Regions from separate parts of the Peribacillus sp. NPDC097198 genome, predicted to be linked through region 3. Evidence: riboswitches for the same ligand, from Rfam matches in the RefSeq annotation. Region 3 holds a riboswitch; each other region holds the start of a gene.
The links. Region 3 has a riboswitch for cobalamin ahead of ACIQXQ_RS18850 (hypothetical protein). Riboswitches for the same ligand answer to the same signal wherever they lie in the genome.
Positions count from the first base shown of each region.

Region 1: another riboswitch for cobalamin. It lies ahead of ACIQXQ_RS04165 (hypothetical protein); the one in region 3 lies ahead of ACIQXQ_RS18850 (hypothetical protein).
Region 2: another riboswitch for cobalamin. It lies ahead of ACIQXQ_RS03850 (ribonucleoside-diphosphate reductase subunit alpha); the one in region 3 lies ahead of ACIQXQ_RS18850 (hypothetical protein).

Region 1 covers NZ_JBIWDO010000002.1:232,661-235,942, reverse strand. The annotation lists gene ACIQXQ_RS04180 (YheC/YheD family endospore coat-associated protein) at 1-867, shown strand, start outside; gene ACIQXQ_RS04175 (YheE family protein) at 928-1,131, shown strand; gene ACIQXQ_RS04170 (hypothetical protein) at 1,190-1,381, shown strand; gene ACIQXQ_RS04165 (hypothetical protein) at 1,411-1,635, opposite strand; cobalamin riboswitch at 1,864-2,065, opposite strand; gene ACIQXQ_RS04160 (MBL fold metallo-hydrolase) at 2,139-2,957, opposite strand.
Region 2 covers NZ_JBIWDO010000002.1:169,742-173,023, reverse strand. The annotation lists gene ACIQXQ_RS03855 (manganese-dependent inorganic pyrophosphatase) at 1-708, opposite strand, end outside; cobalamin riboswitch at 997-1,178, shown strand; gene ACIQXQ_RS03850 (ribonucleoside-diphosphate reductase subunit alpha) at 1,315-3,282, shown strand, end outside.
Region 3 covers NZ_JBIWDO010000015.1:48,411-51,692, reverse strand. The annotation lists gene ACIQXQ_RS18855 (AAA family ATPase) at 1-816, opposite strand, end outside; cobalamin riboswitch at 1,005-1,224, shown strand; gene ACIQXQ_RS18850 (hypothetical protein) at 1,387-1,932, shown strand; gene ACIQXQ_RS18845 (ABC transporter substrate-binding protein) at 1,936-2,886, shown strand; gene ACIQXQ_RS18840 (VWA domain-containing protein) at 3,025-3,282, opposite strand, start outside.

The DNA of each region.
Region 1 (3,282 bases), on a different contig from region 3:
CAAACGAACACATGGAATGAGGTAAAATTACCACTGCCCGATATCGTTTATAATCGCATTCCCAAAAGGGGATTCGAAGCATCGGAAAGTTTTCAAGAACTCCTTTCCTTTTTTAAAGAACATCGCATCACTTTATTCAACCCTCATTTTTTGGATAAGTACTTGATGTACGAAGCATTGACGGAAGATGGATCTCTAGCCCGCCATCTTCCATCGACCATAGACCTATCCGACCCTACCCAACTAGCGGACTTCTTACATTTCCACAAACATATTTATTTGAAACCATGCAAAGGAAGCCAAGGTAAGGGCATCTACACCCTGCTAGAAAAACCTGATGGCACCCTCCAATTCAATAGCCTGAAACATCAGGAATTGTACCCTGATTTCTCCGCGTTTTGGGAAGCCAATAAGGCGTCGCTCAAAAAGAGGGGGTATCTGGCCCAACGAGCGGTCATTCCAAAGAAACTGAATGGACACCGATACGATTACCGTATTCTTGTTCATTATGAAAATGGGTTTTATAAAGTGACCGGCAAGGGCGTGAGGATGTCGCAAACCCAGGAAATCACAACCCATACGCCAAGGGGGGGAAAGCTTTTTCCCTATCAGCAGCTACAAACGAGGCCGTTAAACAGGAAGTTGGCGAACATTGCGCAAAGATGTGGAATCATCCTCTCCAGGAAGTTTGGCTTTCTTGGGGAATTCTCCATTGATATCGGGGAAGATACATCCGGTGCTCTATTCATTTATGAAGTCAATTCAAAACCCATGCAATTTGATGAAGAGGAAATTGAAGCGAGCCGCCTACTACATTTAAAAAACCTGTTCATTGAATTAACTTTTCCGAATCACATAAGAAAATAACCTCCATCCTGCTTTTTCCATTATAATGAAATGAGAAACAGCGATATGGAGGTTATACATATGATTACGCATTTTCAATGGAAGCCGTTGCACAAGAATTTACCTGGCTGGAAGATTTCCTTTTACTTCAATAAATTGGCCGTCCAAGCCCTCTATCATAAAGATGGGTCCATCGAGTGGTTAACCAATCCGCCTGAAGAATCAGAGGAAGAAAAACTTAAGGGCATGATCCATGATTTAATGGTGTATCACGTGTACGAATAAACAGAATAAAGAATCCCTCTTTGGCTAACACTATTAAAAAGCCAAGGAGGGATTTCATTTGGATAAAGAAAAGATTACATTTCTGAAGGATACCGAGTATGACGGTAAGGATTCTGTATACCTCGATATCGATCGTATCATCAATGAAGGACTTGCTGGCGGAAACGTCTATGAAGCCGCGGACACCTTGAACATTGAGGAAGCCCATGACTTTCATGATGAAACGGAACCGAACATCAATAAAGATTGAAAACAAGGGCTTCCCTTATGGGCGGCTCTTTATTTGATTTCTTGATAGCCGAATATTTCTATATTCACTTGGCTAAAGGCTCTTTCAAGATTTGCTTCGTATTCTTTCCTATCTTCTACGTTTTTGCCATGAACCTGGATTTCCTCAATCAAGCTTGCTCGGCAATCATCTAAAGATATCATTTCTTCCACACAAAAGTTACGCATGATTTGCGCTTTTAAATAGTCCGTAAAATGCTCAACTGTACCAAACAATGATATGGCCCCCTATGATAGCTGTCCTGTCTAATTAACAGGATTCTTTTTGAATATTGTCCAATATGGACTTGTAAAAAACAAAAAACAACTTCCCATTCAGAAGTTGTTAGAGTGCAAACGAAACATAACAAAAATGACCATGATTCCCCATTTTTCTACAAAAATAAGAAAGCATGTTCTTGCTAATTTTTCGCACTTAACACCCCCTATCCTCGTAGGTTTCTGGCGTTGTGCTAAAAACGGGCAGGTCTCCTGGCTCATGATCATCGCTTTTCGAACCTTCCCATCTTTTCTTGCAAAAAAGACAGTGGCATTCCTTCGAATCGCTCTCATTTACAGTTGCGGGACAGCGTCGGATTCTAACCGACTTCCCTTTTAAGCAGATAAGCTACACTTTCTTATCTGCACCCATTTCTAGACGAAATACTATTTTTCAGTTTAACTGTATCAAATTTTCACTAGGATTACAATGAGGCTCCTGCCTTGTTCTTGGGCCCTATCTATCCTCTGTCCTCTGAATACACCCTACTCTCTTTCAGTATCGATGTAATGATATGCTCCGAATCCCATTCATGACCGGATATCTCGATAAGCGGATACCGATTAGGCAACACGTTTTGCTGAATTTCATGGACTTCCAATCCTTGATCATGCAAACGCAGAATTTCACCGCGCAGATTTTCCAAGTAACTGAGCTTTCTTTCAAACATTTCCTTTCCGTTCGGGACATATCCGGCATGGCAGCAAAAGACCTCTTTAAAATCATACTGAAGCAGTTTCTTGATGGATTCCATGATGACCGGGATAGATTCTTCCCTTAAAACGAGCTTCGTTTTCGGCGTTACAAACAGGTCACCCGAAAACAGCATGCCATTACTATGGTTCAGGTAAACCATATGGTCCCTCGAATGCCCTGGCGTAAAGATTGGCTCCCATGTTTGAGTGCGTGAATGGACGACCCCTCCTAATGGTTCTGCCTTGAAGGCATCCCTATCTCCCCAAAAAACTCTACGGTAATCGGGATATTCTGCATCCTTTGCACAAATATCGAGGGACATCGGATGAATATAGATGGGAACGTTCCTATGTTCCTGTATCCATGCGGCCCCACCCGTATGGTCCTCATGATAATGCGTCAGCGCAACCATATCGTAATCAGCGGTTTCAAAGAATGGAGTAAGTTCCTTCAACAAGATTTTTGCCCCCGTATCAACTAACATGCCATCGGTTAAGAACACATTCACGCTCATGCCTGATTTGTTTCCTTCCGGTGTCCCTTTTACGCAAACCACATCGTTTATCGTTTTCATTTCCAGCATGACTTTCCACCCCAATCATTTTTTTGGAAAAACTCATCATCCTTTATTTTCTAATTTACTTACAATAAATGTATTATCTCTCCATACTTTTTACAAGTATAATATTTTTTCTAATGATGGGAGTGATCAAAGTCCATATTCTTACGCAGACAGGCCATGTAAGATCCGGGACGTTCCGTGTAACTTAGCAAATGGCCACTATAATCTGGGCAAGTAGATCGTTTGATTCATAATCTTGATAAAATTCAAAAAATAATTGACATTACTGTATTTAACAAATAATATAGATTATATTAAAAAAATAATAAAATACTAAAATAGTAAT
Region 2 (3,282 bases), on a different contig from region 3:
TGCTTCAATTTCTGATTGCTTTGCAAGCACTTCATTCGGGTCAACAGCATTCACTTGAGCAATCTCAACTTTTGCCGTTCCCATTGAAAATTCTTTTGCATCAAGTGTGATGAGCTGATCGATGGTTTTGTCACTCAGGTCAGCACCCGCTTTTAGCATCTCCAAGCCATATGTTTCAGCATTCACGCCAGCAATTTCCGCTAACTCCATAGCAGCTGCGACGTCTTGCTCCGTGCAAGTAGGCGATTTGAATAATAAAGAGTCGGAAATGATGGCTGAAAGCATAAGTCCTGCAATGGCTTTAGGCACTTCAATTCCGTTTTCTTTATAAATCTTATTTAAAATAGTAGCCGTGCAGCCAACTGGTTCTGCGCGGTAATATAAAGGATCACTTGTTTCGAAATTAGCGATACGATGATGGTCGATGACTTCCAATACGCGTACCTGGTCAATGTCTTCGGCACTCTGCTGACGTTCGTTGTGATCGACTAAAATCACGCCATCCGCTTCCCCAGCCACTTTTTCAACAAGGCGGGGTGCTTCGAATTTAAATTGGTCCAACGCATATTGTGTTTCACCATTCACTTCACCAAGACGAACAGGTTCAGCTTGGATGCCCAGCTGCTTTTTTAGGTCAGCATAAGCGATTGCTGAACAGATAGTGTCGGTATCCGGATTCTTATGTCCAAAAACTAATATTTTTTCCACGATTTTTTCTCCTTTTTCCTAAATGATTTGGCAGGGATTTTTCTTTTCATAACCAGAATCCCTAGTTTTGCTATGCAATTTATTTTAACACAAAAACCCTGACATTCCGCGATGGAATTTTGTATTCCTCCCTATATTCTTTCATCATCCTCTTCCTTTATCCGACCTTGTCAATAGATATGAATCAGTTTTTCACAAATATATATGTTGAATTATCAGCATGGATGGCTTACGATAATATAAGCATACATACTAGATATTGACTTTTCCAACAACATAAATAACTATATATAGAATTATTAACCAAGGTGCCAGAGATGGCTGAAAAGGGAATCCGGTGTGAACCCGGAACTGTCCCCGCAACTGTAAATGTGACGAAATGAGAAAACCACTGTATAGCTCTCTATACGGGAAGGACTCAAAGTAGGATGATCATGAGTCAGGAGACCTGCCTGGTTTTTTCAAGTTTCTTATTCTTCGGGGATTGAGATGATGAAACGATAGTGTAACGGCTATTTTTTCATGGCTCTTTTATCCTATCGTTTGATCCGCTCAATTTATTGGGCGGTTTTTTTTATTCGCGTACATTTAAGAGGAGGAACATTTATGACTCAAACATATAACCCTACCATAAAAAATGACACAGAAACAAATTCAACCCAGCTGGACATGTTATCCAAGGATTTCGAAGGCCGTCTTGATATGGAAAAGTTCAAAAAGCGTTTTACTAAATGGCTCGATCGAAAAGGTGATGCTTCAGAAGAACAAACATCGAAAAAGTTGATCCAGCTTGCACTTGAAAGTGTCGATATCGATGCCCCAGACTGGACATTCGTCGCCGCAAGGGAACTATTGAATACCATGTATCGTGATGCCCAAAAGAACCGGGGCTATGAAGGCCGGAACTATGGACCTTTCTATGAATTGATTCAAGAACTCTCTCAGCAGCATGAAGGCCAACGTTACCCTGTTTATAAAGCAGAGCTTCTCGACTCCTACACAAAAACGGAAATCGAAGAATTGGGTTCGGTCATCGATCCGGAAAAAGATAAACTATTTTCATATATCGGAATCTATCTTTTGAATGATCGCTACTTAGCCCGTCCAAAAAAAGACAAGGTCTATGAACTTCCCCAGGAGCGCTTCATGATCATTGCCATGGAAATCATGAGACTGGAAAAAACGGAACACCGACTGCAGCTTGTCAAAGAAGCCTACTGGGCAATGTCGAACCTATATATGACGGTAGCGACCCCTACCCTCTCAAATGCCGGCAAGACACACGGGCAATTGAGCTCATGCTTCATCGATGCAATCGAGGATTCCATCGACGGAATTTATCAATCAAACTATGATGCCGCAAAAGTTTCCAAGTTCGGGGGCGGCGTTGGTCTATATGTCGGGAAAATCCGTTCGCTTGGTTCTGATATCCGCGGTTTTTCCGGTAACAGTTCAGGCACGACTCCCTGGATTCGCCTCTTTAACCAAACGGCCGTCAGCGTCGATCAATTGGGGCAACGTAAAGGCGCAATCGCCATCTATCTGGATGCGTGGCATAAGGACATCATGAGCTTCCTTGACTTGAAGACGCAAAACGGCGACGACCGCTTAAAGGCGCATGACATCTTCACGGGCGTCTGCATCCCCGATTTATTCATGGAAGCCGTGCGCGACCGGAAAGATTGGTATCTCTTCGACCCGCATACCGTGAAGCAAACCCTTGGGTTCTCCCTCGAAGATTTTTATGACGAGAAAAAAGGGGAAGGCAGTTTCAGGGACCATTACGCCCTTGCTGTAGAGGCGGCGGAGAATGGCATACTTCCAGGCTATAGTTTCGAGAAAATCAAAGCGATGGACATTATGAAAGGCATCATGATTTCACAATTAGAAGAAGGCGTACCCTATATGTTCTACCGGGACGAAGTGAACAGAAAGAACCCGAACAAGCATAAAGGGATGATCTATTGTTCTAACCTTTGTACGGAAATCGCCCAGAACTTAAGCCCTTCAACGATCACCGACGAATATGAAACGGAAGATGGCGATGTCGTCGTAGTTCGCAAAAGCGGGGATTTCGTTGTCTGTAACCTTTCTTCCATCAACCTGCCTCGCGCGGTGAAGAGCGATGTATTGGAGAGACTGATCCCGATTCAGATCCGCATGCTCGATAACGTCATTGACGTGAATACCTTACCGGTCAAGCAAGCTTCCATTTCGAATAAGCGCTACCGCTCCATCGGCTTAGGAACTTTCGGGTGGCATCATTTACTGGCGACGCAAAATATCTACTGGGAGTCCGATGAAGCCGTTAAGTACGCCGATACCTTATATGAGAAAATCGCTTATTTAACCATTAAAGCATCCAATGAATTGGCCAAGGAAAAAGGAACCTACCCATACTTCGAAGGGTCCGATTGGCAAACGGGGGAGTATTTCGACCTTCGTGACTATAGAGATCCAAAATGGTTGGAATTAAAAGAAGAAGTAAAGCAGTATGGTACACGAAACGGCTATTTAATGGCAATCGCCCCCAATTCATCGACTGCCAAAATCGGTCATTCCACGGATGGCATC
Region 3 (3,282 bases):
ATCATCAGGTAAAACGTAATCCCTTCCCTTTAGGAGCGCATAGGCTTGGGCTGCCTTCATTAGGGCAATCGATCCACGTGGGCTCACCCCAAGATATACACTTTCATGCTTACGTGATTGATTAGCTAACTCGACGATATACGTCTTTATCGTATCATCCACGATCACGGCCTTTGCCTCTATCTGCAAATCTATCAGTTCCTCTAACGAAATCACGGATTCCAATTCTTCAATCGGAGCCGTATATTGGGCCCGATGCAACACTTCTATCTCTTCTGCCACTTCCGGATACCCCATCTTCATTTTCAATAAAAAACGATCTAGCTGTGCTTCTGGAAGTGGGTATGTGCCTTCGTAATCAATTGGATTTTGAGTGGCCATGACGAAAAACGGTTGTTCCAGTTTCCTTGTCACACCATCCACCGTCACGCTTGCCTCTTCCATTCCTTCAAGTAGGGCGGATTGCGTTTTCGGTGATGTCCGATTGATTTCATCGGCCAAAATGATATGGCCCATGATTGGCCCCGGTCTAAAGATGAACTCTTGTTCCTTCGGATTGAAAATCGATACCCCCGTTACATCGGACGGTAGCAAGTCAGGCGTGAATTGAATCCGTTTGAAATCCGCCCCGATGGACTTCGCTAGCGCCCTGACCAAGACGGTCTTCCCCACGCCCGGGACATCTTCCAATAAGACATGTCCACCAGAAAGGAGCGCCACAAGACTTAGTTCTGCTATATCTCTTTTTCCAATAATGACCTTTTCAATGTTTTCCAAAATCATATCCAGTTTCTGATTCACTTGTTTATAAACCATTCTCTACCTCCCATGATTATGTAAATCACTCATGCTTAACCCTTATTTATTCGACATCCATTTTACATTAACCTCCAATTTATCCTTACAAAGTGAGTTTACTAGAATAATACCCCTATAAAAGAGATTTCTTGAAATCTTTTCACTATTTAAGTAATTAATTATGATAGACTGGTACTAAGTGAATATAAACCTTGCAGAAAATAGGTGCTGACTTGTCAGCTTAATAGGGAATTCGGTGTAAAACCGAAGCTGTTTCCGCAACTGTAAGTGCTAATGAAATAAGAAATATGCCACTGTTTGTGAATGAATCCGCACGCACGATACCATTCATTCAATCCAAATGGGAAGGTTCTTAGAGTAAAATGATGCACGAGCCAGGAGACCTGCCTTTTTTTTATCGTATTTTGCTCTTCGGAAGTTAGGAGGATTGTACGGCAATCTTCCATCTTTTTTTCCGTTCGAGATACATAGATGATTGTTTGCCGACCAATACCTTTGGTCGGCTTTTTCTTTTGCGCCGAAAAGCAATACGAAGGTCATTCACATTATTAAAAAGGAGGAAAAATCATGGCAAAGAAGGATGCCCGCTTTTTATGCTACCCATTCATGCGCGAATCAGTTTCAACCGTTGATTATGAAATTCGCACCGATTCATTGACGACTCAAATGGGACTGGCAGCGTCGTTCACGAAAGAGATTCCTGAAGTCTACAGGGATTTAATGGAACTGTTGCCGATGGCTTATCATTTAAATGGTTCTGCCCGGGGGAAATTGGCCATAACCGAAGACGGTCTAAACCGCCTAAGTGAAATCTATGACTATTATGTCGCTGAAGTGAAAGAACGCATCGAAACATTTGTGCTACCCCAAGGATCGACGGCAGCCTGTATTTTGCATACTTGCCGTAGTGAAGCCAAGAAATCCGTCCGTGCCTTGCAAAAAGTCAGTACGGAAAAAGATGTGCCCGCGATTCTTTTTGATTATGCTCATTTGCTTGCCAATGTTCTATTCGTGATGGCTGTCTATGTCAATAAACAACTGGGTGTCGAAGAGATTCCCTTTATCAGCAAATCCTATCCAACCAAAACAATGAAAAAGAAAACGGAGGAATAAAACATGATAAGAACAGTAAGATCCAGTTGGATTGCCCTTCTGATGGTCGCCCTTTTCCTTACAGGATGTGCCTCGAATGATGATCAGAAATCGATAGAGAAAAAAGATCCTGCAACAACTGAAGAAGTCAAATCCTATACCGTCACCGATGATAGTGGAAAAGAAATCACATTTGATAAGGTTCCGGAAACGGTCGTTTCACTTCAACCCAGTAATACGGAGATTTTATATGCCCTTGGTGTAGGGAATAAGGTGATTGGAGCGACAGATTTCGATAACTATCCTGAGGAAGCTAAAGATGTCGAGCGTGTCTCTGATTCGATGACGATCAATTCCGAAAAAATCATCTCTTTGAAACCGGATGCCATCATTGCCTACACAATTGGCGATGAAGCAGCATTAAAGCCGCTTGAAGATGCGGGAATTCCCATTTTCATTATTAAATCAGCCGTGACCTTTGATGATGTATATAGCGATATTGATCAAATTGCCAAAGTCATGGGCGTAACGGACCAAGGGGATGACCTAGTCAAAAACATAAAAAAACAAATCAAAGATGTTGAAGAAAAAGTGGCGAGTGTTGATTCTAAAGAAAAAACATATTTCGAAATCAGCCCTTCTCCGGAAATCTATACAGCGGGAGCTGAAACCTTCCAGCAAGAGATCTTGGCGTCTGCCGGTATCGAAAATATCTTTGCCGACCAAAAGGGCTGGGCGAAAATAGCAGATGAAGAAGTCGTCAAGCGCAACCCGGATGCCATCATCACAACCGTAGGCTATGTGGACAATGCTGTGGATGAAATCAAATCCCGTAAAGGTTGGAAAGATGTCAGCGCCGTGAAGGAAGACCAAGTATATCAGCTTAGCGAAGACGTCATGTCACGTCCCGGACCGCGTATCGGAGAAGCCGTAGAACTAACTGCAAAGACCATATATCCGCAATTATTCAAATAAAGACACACTCAAAAGGGGTAATTACGCCGAAATCGTATATATAATAAAAGGCGGAAACGTTGATTTAACAACATTTCTGCCTTTTATTTTGTGCATGAATCCTCTTGAAAGAGGGCTATTAGACAGCCCCTTTGATTATTAATCTTTATATTTCTCTTTCATTTCTTCTTCTTTCTTTTTAATTGATTCTTTTAAACCCTCCCCTTCATTTTTCACTGTCGTGTTCAATTCTTCATATTTTTCGTCATAATACTCTTTTATTATTTCACGGCGTTGTTTGACTAAACTGCGAGCTTCCTCCCAAGTCTCATAATTTATTTGTTTCTTATCCTTTAAATAACTCGTAGCCTCATACATGCGATTGCTTTCATCAGAGGAAAGCCTAGAAAAACTGTT